Regions from separate parts of the Arthrobacter sp. GCM10027362 genome, predicted to be linked through region 3. Evidence: riboswitches for the same ligand, from Rfam matches in the RefSeq annotation. Region 3 holds a riboswitch; each other region holds the start of a gene.
The links. Region 3 has a riboswitch for S-adenosylmethionine ahead of ACFQ36_RS03335 (MetQ/NlpA family ABC transporter substrate-binding protein). Riboswitches for the same ligand answer to the same signal wherever they lie in the genome.

Region 1: another riboswitch for S-adenosylmethionine. It lies ahead of ACFQ36_RS04565 (flavin reductase family protein); the one in region 3 lies ahead of ACFQ36_RS03335 (MetQ/NlpA family ABC transporter substrate-binding protein).
Region 2: another riboswitch for S-adenosylmethionine. It lies ahead of ACFQ36_RS19350 (bifunctional o-acetylhomoserine/o-acetylserine sulfhydrylase); the one in region 3 lies ahead of ACFQ36_RS03335 (MetQ/NlpA family ABC transporter substrate-binding protein).
Region 4: another riboswitch for S-adenosylmethionine. It lies ahead of ACFQ36_RS13600 (LLM class flavin-dependent oxidoreductase); the one in region 3 lies ahead of ACFQ36_RS03335 (MetQ/NlpA family ABC transporter substrate-binding protein).

What each region holds. Positions count from the first base shown of each region.
Region 1 is NZ_JBHTML010000015.1:2,827-7,774, forward strand. It holds gene ACFQ36_RS04550 (MetQ/NlpA family ABC transporter substrate-binding protein) at 1-505, opposite strand, end outside; gene ACFQ36_RS04555 (methionine ABC transporter permease) at 558-1,271, opposite strand; gene ACFQ36_RS04560 (methionine ABC transporter ATP-binding protein) at 1,268-2,332, opposite strand; gene ACFQ36_RS04565 (flavin reductase family protein) at 2,522-3,028, opposite strand; SAM riboswitch class IV at 3,088-3,203, opposite strand; gene ACFQ36_RS04570 (peptidase) at 3,384-4,391, shown strand; gene ACFQ36_RS04575 (MFS transporter) at 4,398-4,948, opposite strand, start outside.
Region 2 is NZ_JBHTML010000199.1:1,206-6,153, reverse strand. It holds gene ACFQ36_RS19355 (methylenetetrahydrofolate reductase) at 12-926, opposite strand; SAM riboswitch class I at 1,030-1,142, opposite strand; SAM riboswitch class IV at 1,356-1,485, shown strand; gene ACFQ36_RS19350 (bifunctional o-acetylhomoserine/o-acetylserine sulfhydrylase) at 1,552-2,871, shown strand; gene ACFQ36_RS19345 (FAD-binding oxidoreductase) at 2,868-4,277, shown strand; gene ACFQ36_RS19340 (cytochrome P450) at 4,284-4,948, opposite strand, start outside.
Region 3 is NZ_JBHTML010000009.1:44,419-49,366, reverse strand. It holds gene ACFQ36_RS03340 (methionine ABC transporter ATP-binding protein) at 1-807, opposite strand, end outside; gene ACFQ36_RS03335 (MetQ/NlpA family ABC transporter substrate-binding protein) at 804-1,727, opposite strand; SAM riboswitch class IV at 1,772-1,894, opposite strand; gene ACFQ36_RS03330 (hypothetical protein) at 2,547-2,924, shown strand; gene ACFQ36_RS03325 (hypothetical protein) at 3,013-3,609, shown strand; gene efeO (iron uptake system protein EfeO) at 4,032-4,948, shown strand, end outside.
Region 4 is NZ_JBHTML010000092.1:12,154-15,543, forward strand. It holds gene ACFQ36_RS13590 (LysE family translocator) at 1-631, shown strand, start outside; gene ACFQ36_RS13595 (CoA-binding protein) at 681-1,103, shown strand; SAM riboswitch class I at 1,270-1,364, shown strand; gene ACFQ36_RS13600 (LLM class flavin-dependent oxidoreductase) at 1,450-2,853, shown strand; partial or broken gene ACFQ36_RS13605 (DUF1206 domain-containing protein) at 2,886-3,390, opposite strand, start outside.

The sequences.
Region 1 (4,948 bases), on a different contig from region 3:
CCGAGTACAGCGAGACCACCGCGCCGTTGGGCAGTTCGTCCACGGACTTGTACTTGGCGGACCAGACGCCGAAGCCCCAGCGGAACACCGGGGTGGCGGCGGTTTCCTTGAAGTCCGGATTGGCCTCGAGGACCTGGGAGAGCCAGAGCTTGTGCTGGTAGACGGTGCCGGCGACCTCGCCGGTGCTCACCGCGCGGTTGAGCGTGTTGCTGTCGCTCAGGCCCTTGAAGGCCACCTTGATGCCGTACTTGGGGGCCACCTCCTCGGCCACGAAGTTCACCAGGGCCTGCTCGGCCTGGTTGCCTTCGGCGGTGACCACGGTGAGCGTGGCGCCGGGGACTTCGTTGGGGGACTTGGCGCCGCCGAGCAGGTTGCCGGCGATCAGCGAGCCGGCGACGGCGACGGCGGCGCCGGCGCCAAGGAGCCAGGGCAGCTTGCGGCGCTTGCGGACGGTGAAGCCGTGGTCCTGCGGCGGGGAACCGTTCTTGTTTTCGGTAATGGTCATGGCGGACTGCCTTTCAACGCGGGGTGGGGGAAGGGGAAGGGGAGAGGGAAGGTCAATGGCGCAGGGCCGGGGTGGTGAACCGGACGAGCCGGTCCCCGAGCAGCTGCACCAGGGCGACGGTCAGGATCAGGATGACAATGGTGGCCAGCATGACCGTGTGGTCGAAGCGCTGGTAGCCGTAGGTGACGGCCACGTAGCCGATGCCGCCGGCGCCGATGGTGCCGGCAATCGCGGAATATTCGATCATGGCGATGGTGTTGATGGTCAGGCCGCCGATGATCGCCGGGACCGCCTCGCCCAGCTGGGCGGTGCGGATGATCTGCAGCGGGGAGGCTCCCGAGGCGCGGGCGGCCTGGGTCACCGAGCGCGGCACGTCCCGCAGGCAGTTCTCCACCAGCCGGGCGAAGAACGGGATGCCCGCCAGGGACATCGGCACCACGGCGGCCGGGATGCCGATGTTGGTGCCGGTGACGAACCGGGTGAACGGCACGATGGCGGCCATCAGGATCAAAAACGGCAGGGACCGGCCGATGTTCACGACCCAGCTGAGCACGCCGTAGACGGCGCGGTTTTCGAACAGGCCGCCCGGGGCCATATTGTGCAGGGCCACGGCCAGCGGCGTGCCGACCAGGACCACGATGGACATCACGATGCCGACCATGGTCAGCGTTTCGCCGTAGGCCGGCACCAGCAGGGACGGCAGGTCGGCCAGGGCGGTGTCGCCGGAGCGGGGGATAACGACGCCGATGGCGGCAGGAATGCTCATAGTGCGTGCTCCAAGGTTGCGGGCGCGTCCTCGCGCGCGGTGTCGTGCCGGGCTGTGTCGTGCCGATCAGGGCCGGCAAGGTTGTGGCCGGGTTCGGCCCGCAGGCCGAGCCGGGCGAAGGCGTCCTGGACCAGGTCCGGGGAAGCGGCGCGCAGTCCGACGGTGGCCTTGCCCGTGCTTACGCCGTTGACGGTTTGGATGGTGGCTGCCAGGAGCGAGGCCGGTTCGCCCAGCTCCTGCGAGATCCGCTGGAGCCAGTCCTGCGGAACATCCTGGGAATCGTAGGTGACGTGCCAGGGCCGGGCGCCGTCGGCGGGCAGCGCCGGCGTCAGGTGCGGCTGGAGGGCGCGGCCCAGGGCCGAGTCGTGGTTGGTGAGCAGGTCCACCAGTCGGCCGGACTCGACAATCCGCCCGTGCTCGAGCCTGGCCACCGAATCGGCCACCTGCAGCACGGTGTCCATCTCGTGCGTGATGAACACGACCGCCAGGTCCAGGTCGTCGCGCAGCTCGCGCAGCAGGGCGACCACCGAGCGGGTGGTTTCCGGATCCAGCCCGGAGGTGGCCTCGTCCGAGAGCAGCACCGAGGGCCGCAGGGCCAGAGCCCGGGCAATGCCCACCCGCTGGCGCTGGCCGCCGGAGAGCTGGTGCGGGTAGTGGTTGGCGCGGTGGGACAGCCCCACGCGCTCGAGCAGTTCACCCACGCGGGCCTTGATTTCGCGCGGCTCGACGCCGAGGTATTCCAGGGGCATGGCAATGTTCTGCGCCGCGGTGCGGCGGTTGAACAGGCTCGCGGACTGGAAGACGGTGCCGATCCGCCGGCGCGCCTCGCGCAGGCGTTTTTCCGGCAGGCTGCTCAGGTCCTCGCCATTGACGACGACGGACCCCGAGGTGGGCCGCTCCAGCAGGTTGATGCACTGGGCCAGGGTGCTCTTGCCGGCCCCGCTGGGGCCGACGACGGCGAAGATCTCGCCGCGGTCGACGGCGAAGTCCAGCTGGTCAAGGACCGTGACGGCGTTCGTACCGTGGCCGTAGACCTTGGTTAGCTGATCGAGACGGATCATGGCGGTTCTTTTCTGTAGTGCCCGCAGCGGGCAGGACAAAAGGGCAGGGAAGGGTAGGGCAGGGCAGGCTTGGAACGGCCGCTGGTCGAGTAGCGGGGAACGAGCGTATCGAGACCTGGTGAGGCAAGCCGCCGGATCCCGATACGGCCGCGGAGCGGCCTGCCCGACCAACGGTGGCAGGCGGGTCCGCTACACGAAGGCCGGCTGTTCCAGCTTCTTGAAGCCGGAGGCGTGGAAGATCAGCGGCTCGTGCGCGTCCTCATGCGTGGCGTGCTGGTGGACCCGCAGCAGCACCACGTGGTGGTCGCCCGCCGGGACTTCCTGTTCCACCGAACACTCCAGCCACAGCGCCGCCTCCTCCAGGAGGATGGCGCCGCCGTCGGTGGTGTGCAGGCGCAGGCCGGCGAAACGGTCCCCGGTCTTGGACGCGATCTGCCGGCAGACGCCGTCGTGGGCGGTGCCCAGGATGGAGACGCCAATGCGTTCCGACCGGCGGACGATGGGCCAGGTGCGGGAGGTGTTCTGGACCGCGAACATCACCAGCGGCGGTTCCATGGAGACGCCCACCGTGAAGGAGGACGCGACGATGCCCTGCGGGGCGCCGTCGACCAGGGAGCAAAGGGCAGCGATGCCGGACGGGAAGCGGCCGAAGGCTCTGCGGAGTGCCCCAGGCTGGAGGTCATCGCTGAGTGACATGACGGTGGTCCTTTGCCGTTAGGCGATCGGCCGGGCGTGCCGCTGCACAGCCGGCCGAAGCGCGGTACTTGCCACACCGGCTGTTCCGGCGGGCCGAATCTTCACCTGGAGCACCCCGCTACTGCGAGAGGGTTGCCGGCCAACGAGCCAGGGCTTGACGTTGGCGCTCTTGATTCGCGTACAACGCTAGAAGCTTCAGGCTCCCGGGGTCAACTGCCGGCAACAGTTCGTAAAGTTCGCGGCGCGGCTGCTGCCCTTCCCACCGTCCCCGCCGTATGCAATGATCCAGCAGGGAGCACGGTCTTTTGCGCAGGTGTCCCCGGCATCGTGAATATCGTTGAAAGGCCATTGGGGGATGACCAATCATTGGGGGACAGGGGCCGCAGAACGCCCAAAGCACGGCGGCGGGTTCGGCGGTTTGCCGCGCTCGCTAAGCGGACGGATCCCGCAATGGGTCTTCGAGAAGGCCCCCGGGCGCCGCAGCCCGTCCAACGGACGGCCCGCCCGGCCCGGCCCGCAGCAGGTGCGGCGGCCGCTGCGTTCGCGCCGGGGGCGGAACTATTCCACCGGCTGCATCATAGCCTTGGCGGCATGCCTGACGCTGGCCGTGGGCGGGGACCTGTGGAACCGGTTTGTGCCCGTTGACCTGCTGACGCCGCCTGCCCTGCGGGACCACCCCATGCCCGGGCACGAGGAGGCCGGCCGGCCGCTCGGAGCGCCCCGGCCGCTCACGGCCGCCAGCGGCTCCTACAAGTTCAACTACGCAGGGGTGGGCGGCCGGCCTTTTGTCGCTTTCAGCCCCTGCCGGCCGGTCCACTATGTGGTGAACAGCCGCCATCAGCCGCCTGGCGGCGGCGAGCTGATCGGCGCCGCGGTATCCCGGGTTTCCCAAGCCACCGGACTGAAGTTCGTCGCCGACGGCGAGACGCAGGAGCGGGCTTCGGACGAACGTGCCGCGTACCAGCCGGACCGCTACGGGGACCGGTGGGCGCCGGTACTGATCGACTGGGTGACGCCGGAACAGGAGCCGATGTTCGCGCTGGCCGAGGCGCCCGGCGGCACCACGCGGCTGGGCGACGCCCGGGCGCTGCCGGTCTCCGGGGAGGGGTCCCCGGATGTCCTGGTGACCGGCCAGGTCAGGCTCAATGCCACCGCACTGGGCGTCAGGCTGCGCGAGCCCGGCGGCACCGCCGCGGTCCAAGCCACCATCCAGCACGAGCTGGGGCATATTGTCGGGCTGGGCCATACCCCCGACAAATCGCAGCTCATGGCGGAGACCAGCAACGGGCAGACCGATTTCGGTGCCGGGGACCTGGTAGGCCTGGCCGCCCTGGGCACCGGCCCCTGTGCGCCGCGGATCTGAGCGGCGTTACAGCAGGGCGCCGGGCCGCCGGTGAACCGGCCGTGCCCGCAGCGCCGCGGCCAGCAGCACCAGCGCCGCCAGTTGGATGGCCCCGACGACGGCAACCAGCACGGGCGTACGGCCGTAGAGCCCGCCGGCGAGTGCGCCGCCGGCCAGCGCCGCAGCGCCCTGGATGGCCGCAAAGATGCCGTAGGCCGTGGCCCGCCGGCCCGACGGAACCAGGTCTGCCACCAGCGCCTTGACGGTGGAATCCTGGATGCCGGTGGCAATGCCCCAGGCCAGGACGCCGGCCAGCACCGGGCCGAGGCTGGCGGAAAACGCAAGCCCGGGAACCAGCGCGACCAGGCCGGGCAGGACCAGCAGCACGCCGGCACCGCGCCGATCGTAGGCCCAGCCCGTGGCCAGGGCCGCGGCCGCTTCGGCCAGCATTGCCCCGGCATAGGCCAGCGGCACCGCGGCGAGCGGCAGCAGGCCGGTTTCGGTCAAGTGGAAGGCGATCACCCCGAACGTCACCAGCCCGGCGGTCACGGCCCCGGCCGAGGCGGCGAACAGGTAGA
Region 2 (4,948 bases), on a different contig from region 3:
TCCGGCCCGGGTCAGGCCGGGACGGAAGAGGACAGGGTGCGCGCGGCCGGCAGGCCGACCGCCTCGATGACCTCGATCGAGGCGCGCGGGTCGTTGAAGGTATACAGGTGCAGTCCGGGGGCCCCGGCGTCGAAGGCGGCCCGGGCCAGCCCGGCCGCAGCCTTGACCCCGATCCGCTGCCGTTCGGCGTCGTCCGAGGCCGTCTCCAGCCGGTGCAGCAGCGCCGCGTCCGGGCGGACGCCGGTCATCACGGCCAGCCGTTCCAGCCGGCGGACGCTGGACATCGGGATCACCCCCGGGATGATCGGCATGGTCACCCCGGCGGCGCGGGCCGCCGCGACCAGGCGCACGTAGTGCTCCGGGTCGAAGTACACCTGGGTGATGGCAAAATCGGCGCCGGAACGCTCCTTGGACACCAGCACCTCGACGTCGTGCTGGAACGAGGGTGACTCCGGATGCCGGTTCGGGTACGCGGCCACGCCCACCGCCAGCCGGCCGCCGGCCAGCGTGGCGCCGTGGCCGGCCTCGACCTGGCGGATCAGTTCCACCAGGTAGCGGGCAAAGGGCAGCTCGCCGCGGAACGCTTCCGGATCCCGGGGCAGGTCCCCGCGCATGGCCAGCACGCCCCGGACCCCCAGCCCCACAATCTGGCGCACCAGCAGGTCCAGGCTTGCCCGGGTCTCCCCCACGCAGGTCAGGTGGGCCAGCGGGCGCAGCCGGGTATTGCGCACCAGGTGCTCGATCAGCCGGATCGAGGCCCGGCGCCGGGCCGGCGTCCCGCTGTAGGTCACGGACACATAGTCCGGGTTGGTGGCCTCGAGTTCGGCAATGGCGCGCAGCACCGGCGCCTCGGCCTCCGGGCCGGCCGGCGGATACAGCTCATAGGACAACGACGGTGGTGCCGCCGCCCGTGGTGTCAAGGTCATTTCCACTCCTCGGTTCGTCCGAGGGAGTGCACCAGCGGGTGGCCCGGGAACCAACGGGATTCCCGGGCCGCGGCACAAGGCTCGGGGTGGGTCCGCTGGTGCGTCTCCATCGGTTCTGGCAGTAGCACCGTTCCGGCCTGTCCCTCCGGCGGAGGGGCAGGCGGATGGTTGCTGCGGCGTCAACAAGCCAGATCTCTCGGCCGCTCTTGATGGTTGGTGGGACCACCCTAAGGCCACGGCGGCAGCGGGCGGCAAATACCGGCGGAACCTGGCCGCAACATGACGATTTCTGCCGACTGCGTCGTCATGAAGCGGGCCGGACAGGTCATATGACGCCCCGCTTCCCCAAAACACATATTCGGGCCGTTCCCGGACGCATTCATTCACATTTCCGCGCCCTGGCGCACGGTGTCCCAGACTGTATAGCCAGGTCATGAGCGTCAGCAGAGGACCAAAGGACCGGATGCCCCGGCTTGCTGACCGGCAACCCTCCTCCGCGGCGGGGTGCCCCGGGTGAAGACCAGGCCGCCGGCGGACCCGCCGGCGGCAAGCGCGGGCGCCACCGCCGTTCCGAGGAATGCCTCCGGACAATGCCGTGGGCCCTGATTCGTAAGGAGCCGTACCGATGAGCAATTCGTGGTCGTTTGAAACCCGCCAGATCCACGCAGGACAGCCCGCCGACGCCGCCACCGGGGCCCGGGCACTGCCCATCTACCAGACCAGCTCGTTCGTCTTCCCCAGCGCCGAAAGCGCGGCGAACCGCTTTGCCCTCGCCGAACTGGCCCCCATCTATACGCGCATCGGCAACCCCACCCAGGAAGCGGTGGAAACCCGCATCGCCAGCCTGGAGGGGGGCCTCGCTGCCCTGCTGCTGTCCTCGGGACAGGCCGCGGAAACCTTCGCGGTCCTGAACATCGCCGAGGCCGGCGACCATATTGTGGCCAGCCCGAGCCTGTACGGCGGCACGTTCAACCTTTTCGCCCACACGCTCGGAAAATTCGGCATCGAGGTCACGTTCGTCGCGGATCCGGACAACCTGGACGACTGGCGCCGCGCGGTCCGGCCCAACACCAAGCTGTTCTTCGGCGAAGTGGTGGCCAACCCCCGGCAGGATGTGCTGGACCTGGAGGGCGTCAGCGCCGTGGCCCACGAAGCGGGAGTGCCGCTGATCGTGGACAACACCCTGGCCACCCCATACCTGATCCGCCCGCTGGAATGGGGCGCCGACGTCGTCGTGCATTCGGCCACCAAGTACCTGGGCGGCCACGGCAACGCCATCGCCGGCGTGATTGTCGACGGCGGCACCTTCGACTATACGAAGGACCCCGCCAGGTTCCCCGGGTTCAACACCCCCGACCCCACCTACAACGGGCTCGTTTACGGCCGCGACCTGGGCGAGGGCGGGGCGCTGGGCGCCAACCTGTCCTACATCCTCAAGGCCCGGGTCCAGCTGCTGCGCGACCTCGGTGCGGCGGCGGCACCGTTCAACGCCTTCCTGGTCGCCCAGGGCCTGGAGACCCTCAGCCTGCGGATGGAGCGGCATGTCGCCAACGCCCGGGCCGTCGCCGAGTGGCTCGAGTGCCACGACGACGTCGAATCGGTGGCCTACGCCGGCCTGCCCTCCAGCCCCTGGTTCGGGCGCGGGCAGAAGTACGGCCCCCGCGGCACCGGTGCCGTGGTCGCCTTCCGCCTCAGGGGCGGGGCCGAGGCAGGCAAGCGGTTCGTGGACGGGCTGGAGCTCCACTCCCATGTGGCGAACATCGGGGACGTCCGTTCCCTGGTCATCCACCCCGCTTCCACGACGCACAGCCAGCTTTCACCGCAGCAGCAGGAAGCAGCCGGCGTCACCCCGGGCCTGGTGCGGCTGTCGGTGGGCCTCGAGCACATCGACGACATCCTCGCCGACCTCGACGCCGGATTCCGCGCCGCCAAGGCAGCATCATGACGGCCGTGGCCGGCACCTCGGTCGAGGCCCTGCTGGGCGACCTGGCCGCCATCGTCGGGGAAGCGAACGTGCTGACCGACCCCGGCCTGACGGAAGGCTACCGCCGGGACATGCAGCCCCTGGCCGGGGCCGGGACACCCCTGGCGGTGGTCCGGCCCTCTTCCACCGCCGAAGTCGCAGCCGTCGTGAAGGCCTGCGCCGGGGCGGGGGTTCCCATCGTTCCCCGCGGCGCGGGCTCGGGCCTGACCGGGGCTGCCAACGCCGTTGACGGCGCCGTCACCATCTCCTTCACCCGCATGAACGCCAAGCCGGTAATCGACCGGGATGCACGCCTGGCCATCGTCCAGCCCGGCGTCGTCACCCTGGACCTGAAGAAGGCGGCTGAGGAACAGGGCCTGTTTTATGCGCCCGACCCCACCTCCAACGACTGGTGCACCATCGGCGGCAACCTGGCCAACGGGTCGGGCGGTCCCTGCGGCTCCAAATACGGAGTGACCGCAGACAGCGTCCTGGGCCTGGAAGTGGTGCTGGCCGGCGGCGAGATCCTGAGGACCGGCCGCACGACCCTCAAGGATGTGTCCGGCTACGACCTTAACCGGCTCTTCGTCGGCTCCGAGGGGACGCTGGGCCTGATCACCGAGGCGACCCTGTCCCTGCAGAAGAAGCCCCCGGCGCCACGCACCGCCGTCGCCGCCTTCCCCACCCCCGAGGCGGCCGGCCGGAGCGTGACCGGGTTCCTGGCCACCGGCCACCGGCTGAGTCTGCTCGAAATCATGGACGGCCCCTGCATCGGGGCGGTTGAAAGGTATCTGGGCAGCCCCATCCTCGGCGATGACGCTCCTGCTCCGGGCGCCGTGCTCTATGCCCAGAGCGACGCCGGGCACTCCCGGGAACTGGAAGCCTTCGAGGAACTCTGCCTGGGGAACGGGGCGGTTTTTACCTATGCCACCGATGATCCCTCCGAGGGGGAACTGTTCATGCAGTACTGGCACAGCCTTGAGCCGGCGCTGGAAGCCATGGGCACCTGGATCCTGCATGAAGTGACCGTTCTCCCCCGGCACATCTCCAGGCTGATCGGCAAGGCGGCCGAGATCGCCGAGGATACCGGTCTGTTCATCGGCGTCCACGGACATGCTGCCGACGGCACCCTCCACCCCATGATCGTGTTCAACCCGGGAAACGAGGACGAGCGCGGCCGTGCCCGGGCTGCCTACGACCTGGTTCTGCAGGCGGCAATTGGGCTGGGCGGCCCGGTTTCCGGAGAGCACGGAATCGGGCGGATGAAGGCCCGGCACCTGGGTGAGGAGATCGGGGAAACCGGGCTGGCTGTCCACCGGGCCATCAAAAAGGCACTCGACCCGCAAGGGATTCTGAATCCCGGATCCATGTTCCAGCCCGCCGGCTAGGCCCGGCTAGGCCCGGCCCGGCCGGGCCTGGCCGGCGCCGACGTCGACCGGCAGGTGCAGCGGGCCGCGCAGGATCGGGCTGGGCCGGTACGGCGGCGGGTCCTCGGCCAGCCGCGGGTCGGGCACCCGGCGGGCGAACCCGGTCAGGGCCACCTGCGTCTCCAGCCGGGCCAGCGGGGCACCGAAGCACAAATGGATGCCGCTGCCGAAGCCCAGGTGCCGGTTGTGCCGCCGGTCCGGGATGAACCGGTCCGGCTCGGCCACGTGGCCCGGATCGCGGTTGGCGGCGGCGAGCACCAGCGTGACCGGGGAGCCGGCGGGGATCCTGGTTCCGGCGATATCGATATCGTCCAGGGCCGTCCGGATGGGCACAAAGTGCACGGGCGGTTCGTAGCGCAGCAGTTCCTCGGTCATCGGGATGACCAGGTCCGGGTCCCGGCGCAGCCGCTCGAGGGCGTCGGGATGGCGCAGCAGGGTCAGCACGCCGTTTGCGATGAGGTTGACGGTGGTTTCGTGCCCGGCAATGAGCAGCAGCAGGCCGGTGCTCGCCAACTGCCCGGTGGACAGCCTCCCCTCGGGTCCGTCGTCGGCGGCCATTGCCGAGAGCAGGTCATCGCCCGGCGCCTGCCGGTGCCGCTCCACCAGGTCCGAGATGAAGTTGAACAGCTCCC
Region 3 (4,948 bases):
CCAGTCCAGGGCCACGGCCCCGGGGCCGTACTGCACCTGCCACACCTCGGTCCCGGGGGTCGGGCGTACCGGCGCGCCGTGGCGGAGCAGGTCTGCGGCCAGGGCCGAGGACGGGTCGGCGGCGATCGTGCCCACCGGCCCGGACTCCACGATCCGGCCGGCTTCCAGCCGGGCTACCGTGTCCGCCGCGGCGCGCACGACGTCCATTTCATGGGTGATGAGCACGACGCTGACGTTTTGCGTGTCGCGGATGCTGCGGATCAGGTCCAGGATCGAGACGGTGGTGGACGGGTCCAGTCCGGAGGTCGCCTCGTCGGCCAGCAGGACGGAGGGCTTCAGCGCCAGCGCCCGGGCAATGCCGACGCGCTGGCGCTGGCCGCCGGACAGCTGGGCCGGATAGGCGCCGGCTTTGTCGCCCAGGCCGACCAGGTCCAGCAGTTCGCCCACGCGCCGGGCGGCCGAGGCCCGGGTCGCGCCCAGGAAGTCCAGCGGCAGCGCGATGTTCTCGGCAACGGTGGCGCGGGCGAGCAGGTTTGATCCCTGGAAGATGGTCCCGATGGACTGACGGGCGGAGCGCAGCTGCCGGCGCCCCAGGCGGGTCAGGTCCTGCCCGTCCACGGACACGGTGCCGGCGGTGGGCCGGGTCAGCAGGCTGATGCAGCGGGACAGCGTCGATTTGCCGGCCCCGCTGGGGCCGGTGATGGCGGCGATTTCCCCGGCCTCGACCCTGAGGCTGACCTTATCCAGGGCCTGGAACTTCTTCGGGCCCGGTCCGTAGGCCTTGCTGACCCGGTCCAGTTCGATCATGGCCGGCTGACCGGGGCGAGCTGGTCCTTGACCGCCGGATCGTCGGTGGTGGCCAGATAGTCCTGCAGCTTCGGGTCCTTGAAGGCCTCGATGAGCTTTTCGATGTTGGGATCGTCCAGGTAGCCGGTGCCGATGGCCAGCTGGGAGGCGAAGACCTGGGGTGCCTCCGGGGCGTAGATCCTGTACTTGGCGGGCGTTCCGGCGGCGACGAATTCAAAGTTGTAGCTGATGATAGCGTCCAGGTCACCCAGGCTGCGGGCCGCGGTGCCGAAGGCGATCGGCTGCAGCTTCAGGCCGCGCGGGTTCTCCTTGATGTCCTTCAGCGTGGCCTTGGAGGCCTCCACGGCCGAATCCAGGGTGATGGCGCCGGCGCCCTGCAGCAGCATCAGGGCCTGGGCGGTGTTGGCCGGATCGTCCAGGATCCCGATCCTCGCCCCGTCGGGAAGGTCCTTCAGGGAACCGTACCGGGAGGAGTAGAGGGAGTAGGACCACTGGAACACGGGTTCGGCCGGGGTGATCTTCCAGCCCTTCGCGGCGTTGGTCTGCTCGATCCAGGGCTTGTGCGCGTAGATGGTGGCGGCCAGTTCGCCGTCGTTGGCGGCCTGGGAAATCTGGTTCGGATCCCCGATCCCGGTCGGGATGACGTGGATGCCGTAGTCCGGGGCGATGTCCTCGGCAACATATTCGAGCACCGCCTCCTGCGCGGCGTCGGTGGACAGGTAGCCGACCTTCAGGTCCGTGCCGAACGCCGCGGTGCTGCCGCTGCCGGCCGCGTTCACGCCGATCACGGCCCCGACAGCAGCGGCGACGACGAGGGCCGCCCCGCCGATCAGCGCCGGCTTTCTGGACTTCTTCTTCAGTTCAAGACCGTGGCCCGCGGACGGTTTGTCGGCATGTTTGGTTTCGCTGGGGGAAGACATCTTGCTGTGTACCTCTGTCTGGTCACGGCACAACACCGCGTGCGGCGCCGTACTTGCCGGCAGCGGATCCTCTTCCCGCCGCGGGCCGAATCTTCATCTGGGGCACCCCGCTACAGCGAGAGGGTTGCCGTCCAACCAGCCAGGACTTCACGTTGGAGCTCTTGATTCAGTAAAAAAATGATGGTGGAAATGTGACGCGAAGAAAACCCCGGCCATGGTTCCAGCCATACGGGGAAATGGAACGAAATACGCGGACATAAAACTCAACAACGGGTCACACAGCCATCGCGGTCCCGGACGGGGCAGGCATATGGCAGGGCGATCACCACGATCCCTGCCGGACCGGCCGCGTCACCGGCCTGCCCGGTGCACATGCACCCGCCGCCGCTGGTCCGGCCCAAGGCACGGGAAGCGAAGACGTGCGCCTTCTGACTCCTGATGTGTGGCCGGCGACGTCGTTTCACCGTGCCGTGAACCCGTCTTCCTGCCGACACTCTCCGTAACTGCCTATGCAGCGGTCCAAGGAACACTGATAACAGCGCATATGTCCCAGTAGGGAACCGGGCTGCCCCGGCGTCCTGGTCCCGCCGTTGGTCCTGCAACACGGGATGGCCATCGGGTGGGAGGCGGCCGGATGAGCCGGCCGGGACCGGGCATGGGCAGTCTTCGGGCACCGGCCGTTGGCCGGCTTGCGTGACGTTTGCTCCTGCAGCGGCGTGTTGGACGGTCCGGTCCCGTGCCAGGGGTGACGATATGACGGTGGGGGACATGCGGAAACGGGGGAATGCGCCGGCGGGCACAGGTAGGTCTGCCTTCGGCGTGGGCTCCGGACCGCGTTTCGGCGGCCCGGAGCAGCAGCGCCAAACGGTCTCTCCGGTTCTGCAGGATCGTCCCGGCGGTCCGCGTCCCCGGCCGCTGCCGGCCCGTCTCCCTGCCGGGCGCAGCCCGTGGGCGGCCCTGGCCGCAGCCGCCCTGTTTTGGGTCTGGGTCGGCCTCGGGGGCCTGGCTGCCCCTGCGCACCCGTCCCTGCCCGCTGCCGCGGTATCCCTGTACCTGGCCGGCGCGCTGCTGGCGTCCGGCGTCATTCTCACCTGCGCCGCGCTGGCTTCCATCCTGGCCCGCCGCAGCCTGCCGCTTCGGGCCGGGCGCCGGGAAGGAACGGCAGAGGTTTCCTCCCCGGCGGCCGGCACCGTGTGACCGAAGGACATGCATCGGCCACTCTTATGCTGGAAGGGAGGGCGCCTGCGTGACCGGCCGGGCACCGGTGGCAGGAGGAGCTCCGTTCATGGCATTTGTGTTCCCGCAGCGGGCCCATGTCTTCGTGGACGGGTCCAAGGCCCGCGGGTACTACATCGCCGCTGCAGTCATCTCCCCGCAGGACGTCGCCTCGGCCCGGTCCGTGATTACCGGCCTGCGCCACAAGAATTCGGCCTCGGTCCACTTCAAGAACGGAAAGGACGCGCAGCGCCGGGCCTTCCCCAGGGGCGCGGCCGCCACCGGGGCCCAGACGCTCCTGTACGTGGTGAAGGACCGGCCCGACAAGATCGCCCGGCCGGCCTGCCTCGAGGCCCTGGTCACGGACCTGTGCCGGAACGCGGCCGGACGCCTGATCCTGGAACAGGACGATTCGCTGACCGCGGCCGACCGGCGGATCATTGCCGCCCGGCTGCGCGCCCACCGATGCCGGGACCTGGACTACCTGCATCAGAAGCGCCGGGAGGAACCGCTGCTCCGGGCCGGTGACTCGGTGGCCCGGAGCTGCCGGAAGGGCGGGGACTGGATCCGTCAGGCGGCTCCCCTGGTCGCGGGGTCCGTGTCCTGTAAAAGCGCGGGCCTGGCTCGTCGTACCATCCGGAAGCCGGTTACAACCAGGCGCCCGTGACGGCCCGACGCAACCAACGCCGAGAACGGCGCCTATGACAGCTTCCTGGTTGGGGGACGTTGACGAAAAGCTGGCGCGTGGATGGGACGCCCGCGAAAAAGCCCGTGAAGGCATCCGGCCGCCGGCACTGGTTGTCCAACGGGTGGAGTAATTTTCGGAAAAATTACGACACGGTTGTTTTGCGTAATCCCATGCGGTGTGTACCCTTCCGTTGTTAGGCAAGCCTCAGCTTAGTTCTCCGAAGTCTGAGTACCAGCTGGCGACAAGCTCCTGCCTCATGGGACAGCATGAGGCAGGGCAAACTCACTGCCACCGTGCAGACCGGCCTGCCTGCACCAGACACCGCCGGTGTGCTGCCGTGACCGCGCACCGGTGCCGTCTGGATCGCTCCCGACCGCACCCGAGACATTCCAAGGATCCCAATGCCTGGCTTGACCCTGCCCAAAAACGGGCCTATTGCCGCTTCCCGTGCGGCCTTCATGGCAGCGGCAGCCGTACTGCCGCTGGCCCTGGCCTCCTGCACCGGCCCTGCACCGGCTGACCCCGCCTCCTCCGGCGCCATCAGGGTGACCAGCACCGGTTCCGGGTGCAAGGTCTCCACAACTGAAGCATCCAGCGGCAACCTCACCTTCGCGGTCACCAACAACGGCGCGGAGGTGACCGAGTTCTACCTGCTGGCCGGGGACGGCCTGCGCATCATCGGAGAGGCGGAGAACATCGGACCCGGGCTGACCCGGAACCTGGTGGTGACGGCCCCGGCCGGTACGTACATCACCGCCTGCAAGCCCGGCATGCAGGGCGAGGGCATCCGCGCCGGCTTCACCGTCAAGGAGTCCGGCGGGCAGGCCGGCGTCGATGCCGGTTCCCAGGAACTGGTGGACACCGGCGTCGCCCAGTACACCGCCTACGTCAAGGACCAGGCGGAGCAGCTGGTGGCCGGCACCCAGGCCTTTGCCGAGGCCTACGCGGCAGGCGATGCCGCCAAGGCCCGCAGCCTCTACGCGGCCACCCGCATGCACTGGGAGCGTATCGAGCCCGTGGCCGAGTCCTTCGGTGACCTGGACCCCAGGCTGGATGCCCGCGAAGCCGACCTCGAGCCCGGCCAGGAATGGACCGGCTGGCACCGGGCCGAGAAGGACTTGTTCCCTCCGGCCGGCTACACGCCGCAGACGGCGGGTGAGCGTTCCGTGATTGCCCGGCAGCTTGTGGCGGACACCGAGCACCTCGGACAGCGCACACGCTCGGTGGAACTGAGCGCCGACGACCTCGGCAACGGTGCCAAGGAGCTCCTGGACGAGGTGGCCAGGGGCAAGGTCACGGGCGAGGAGGAAGCCTGGTC
Region 4 (3,390 bases), on a different contig from region 3:
CCTGGTGCCGGGCCTGGACACCGCCCTGGTCCTGAGGTCCTCGCTGACCCGTACCCGTTCCTATGCGTGGGCCACCGCGCTGGGTGTGGCCACCGGGGCCATGCTGTGGGGCATCGCCGCGGCCGTGGGGATCTCCGCGCTGCTGACCGCCTCGGAGACGGCCTACCGGGTGCTGACCACGGCCGGGGCCGGATACATGCTCTGGCTCGGGGCCTCGATGATCTGGAAGTCCTTCCGCGGGAGCGCCGGGCACGCCGCGGCCGAGGCCCGGGCGCCGGTGGCGGCATCGCCGTGGCAGGGCTGGCTGGTCGGGGCCGGTACCAACCTGCTCAATCCCAAGGTCGGGGTCTTCTACATCGCCGCGATTCCGCAGTTCCTCCCCGCCGGGACCGCACCGCTGCTGATGGGGGCGGTGCTGGCCGGGGTGCACTGTGTGCTGTCCCTGGCCTGGTTCGCGGTCCTGATCCTCGGCGGCGGCTACGCCAGGCGCTGGTTGGCCAGCCCGAAGTCGTTGGCGGTGATCGACCGGGTGACCGGTCTGGTCCTGGTTGCCTTCGGGGGCAAGCTCGTCACCGAGTCGCTGCCATCCGGGGCATCGGCCTTCCGGCCGGTGCCTCCGCGGGTGGGCTGACCTCCCGCGAAGGCTCGCGGCGGGTCCCTAGGCGGCCTAGGCTGGCGGTATGGCACACGTCAACGATCCGGAAGTCATCAGGCGGCTGCTCACGGCGCCGGCACGCTGGGCCGTGGTCGGCCTGTCCGATAATCCGCGGCGGGTCGCGCCGCGAATTGGCCGCTACCTGATGGACACCCTGGGCATGGAGGTCGTGCCGGTGAACCTGGAGGGCGCCGAGGTGTTCGGGCTGAAGGGCTACCGGGAGCTGGCGGACATCCCCGGCGGCGTCGAGGTCGTGGACTGCTTCGTGAACTCGCAGAAGGTCGGCCCGGTGGTGGACCAGGCGATCGAGGCCGGCGCGAAGGCCGTGTGGCTGCAGCTGGGCGTCGTGGACGAGGCGGCGGCCGCCCGGGCCGCGGCGGCCGGGCTCGACGTCGTGATGGACACCTGCCCGGCCATCGAGGCCCCGCGGCTGGGAGTGGGGCGCTAGGGTCCCGCTGTGGCGGCGAAACCGACACTGTGGGCGCGCCCCATCCCTTTGAGGCGCGAACGCCGCGGCCCGGGCGGCAGAGCGGCCCGTGGCAGGGGCCGGGTCCGGTTACCGTCTGTGACGCCGGATTTCGTGTCCGGCGCCCGGATGTAGTGCAATGGACGGGTAACCATCCCGAGCGGCTGAGAGACCTGGCTCTGTGACGCCGCAGCAACCCCCTCCTTGACGGAGCAAGGGTGCTACTGCCAGGACCGATGGAGAAAGTTCGTTGGTCGCCGCGGTGCCTCTGTGCGCCGCAGCGGCCTTCGTGCAGGCTCTTCACGGTCGGATCAGGAGGAGTCTGACGATGACTGAAGTAACAGCCAAGCGCCACATCCGGTTCAACGCCTTCGACATGAACTGCGTCGGCCACCAGTCGCCGGGCCTGTGGCGGCACCCGCAGGACAAGTCCGCGGACTACAACACGATCGGCTACTGGACCCATCTGGCCCAGGTGCTGGAAAAGGGCCTGTTCGACGGCCTGTTCATCGCCGACGTGCTCGGCACCTACGACGTCTTCGGCGGCACCAACGAGGTCCCCCTGCGCTCGGCCGCGCAGGTGCCGGTCAACGACCCGTTCCTGCTGGTCTCGGCCATGGCCGCGGTGACCAGGAACCTGGGCTTCGGCGTCACCGCCGGCACCGCCTACGAGCACCCGTACCCGTTTGCCCGCCGCCTGGCCACCCTGGACCACCTGACCAACGGCCGCGTGGGCTGGAACGTGGTCACCGGCTACCTGCCCTCCGCCGCGCGGAACATGGGCCAGGAAGACCAGATGGAGCACGACGAGCGCTACAACCACGCCGACGAGTACCTGGAGGTCATCTACAAGCTCCTCGAGGGCTCCTGGGAGGACGACGCCGTGGTCAAGGACCGCGAGCGCGGCATCTTCACCGATCCGGCCAAGGTCCACGAGATCCGCCACGAGGGCAAGTACTTCAAGGTCCCGGGCATTGCCATCACCGAGCCGAGCCCGCAGCGCACCCCGGTGATCTTCCAGGCCGGTGCCTCCAAACGCGGCATGCGCTTCGCCGCGGAGAACGCCGAGGCCGTGTTCGTCACCTGCCCGACCAAGGAGACCCTGGCCGAGACGGTGAAGAAGATCCGCGACGCCGCCGAGGCCGCCGGCCGGGGCCGCTACGACATCCGCATCTACACGATGCAGACGATCGTGACCGGCCCGGACAGCGCCGCCGCCCAGGCGAAGTTCGAGGAGTACAAGTCCTACGCGGACATCAACGGTGCACTGGCCCTGATCTCCGGCTGGATGGGCGTGGACCTGTCCACCTACGGCCCGGACGACGTGATCGGCGAGAACGTGAAGTCCAACGCCATCCAGTCCTCGGTGGAGACCTTCCAGAAGGCCAGCGGCGATGACGGCAAGCCCTGGACCATCCGCCAGCTGGCCGAATGGGTCGGCGTCGGCGGCTTCGGCCCGATCACCGTCGGCTCCGGCGCCGAGGTGGCCGACAAGCTCATCGAGTGGGTCGAGGAGACCGACGTGGACGGGTTCAACCTGGCCTACGCCATCACCCCGGGCACCTTCGAGGACATCGTCGAGTTCGTGGTGCCCGAGCTGCAGGCCCGCGGCGCCTACCCGGCGGCGTACGCCCCGGGCACGCTGCGCAACAAGCTGTTCGGCAAGGGCGACAAGCTGCCGGAGAACCACCGGGGCGCCAACTACCGGCTCGAGGCGCTCGCGTCGCTGTAAGGTCCGGGCCGGGGTCCCGCGGCGCGGGCCCGTTACATTTTCGCGTAACGGGCCCGCGCCGCCAGGTACAGCCCGTAGCAGATCAGGCCCGCGGCCACCACGATCAGCGCGACATCGCCGTAGGGCTGGTCCCGCAGCCCTTTGAGCGCGCCGTCGAGCCCGGTGGCCTGGGCCGGATTGTGGCGGACGGCGGCCACCGCGAAGAGGACGCCCAGCACGGCCAGCGCCGCCCCCTTGCCGAGGTAGCCGGCGGTCCCGGTCCCGGTCACGGCCCGGCCCAGGCTCCCGGCCGGCAGCTGCTGCAGGTCCTGGAGGAACTTGCGCCGCGCGCCCTTGAACACGTAGTAGGCGCCGGCGGCCACCAAGGCGGCGCCCACCAGGAACAGCAGCACCGGCCCGCCCGGCGCCTGCATCAGCGCCGTGCTGGCGTCCCGGGATTTCTCCCCGGTGTCGCTGCCGCCGCCCAGGGCAAAGCTGCCGAAGGTCGCGGCCAGGGCGGCGAAGACGACGGCCAGGCCCGCCGACTTGAGGCGGTAC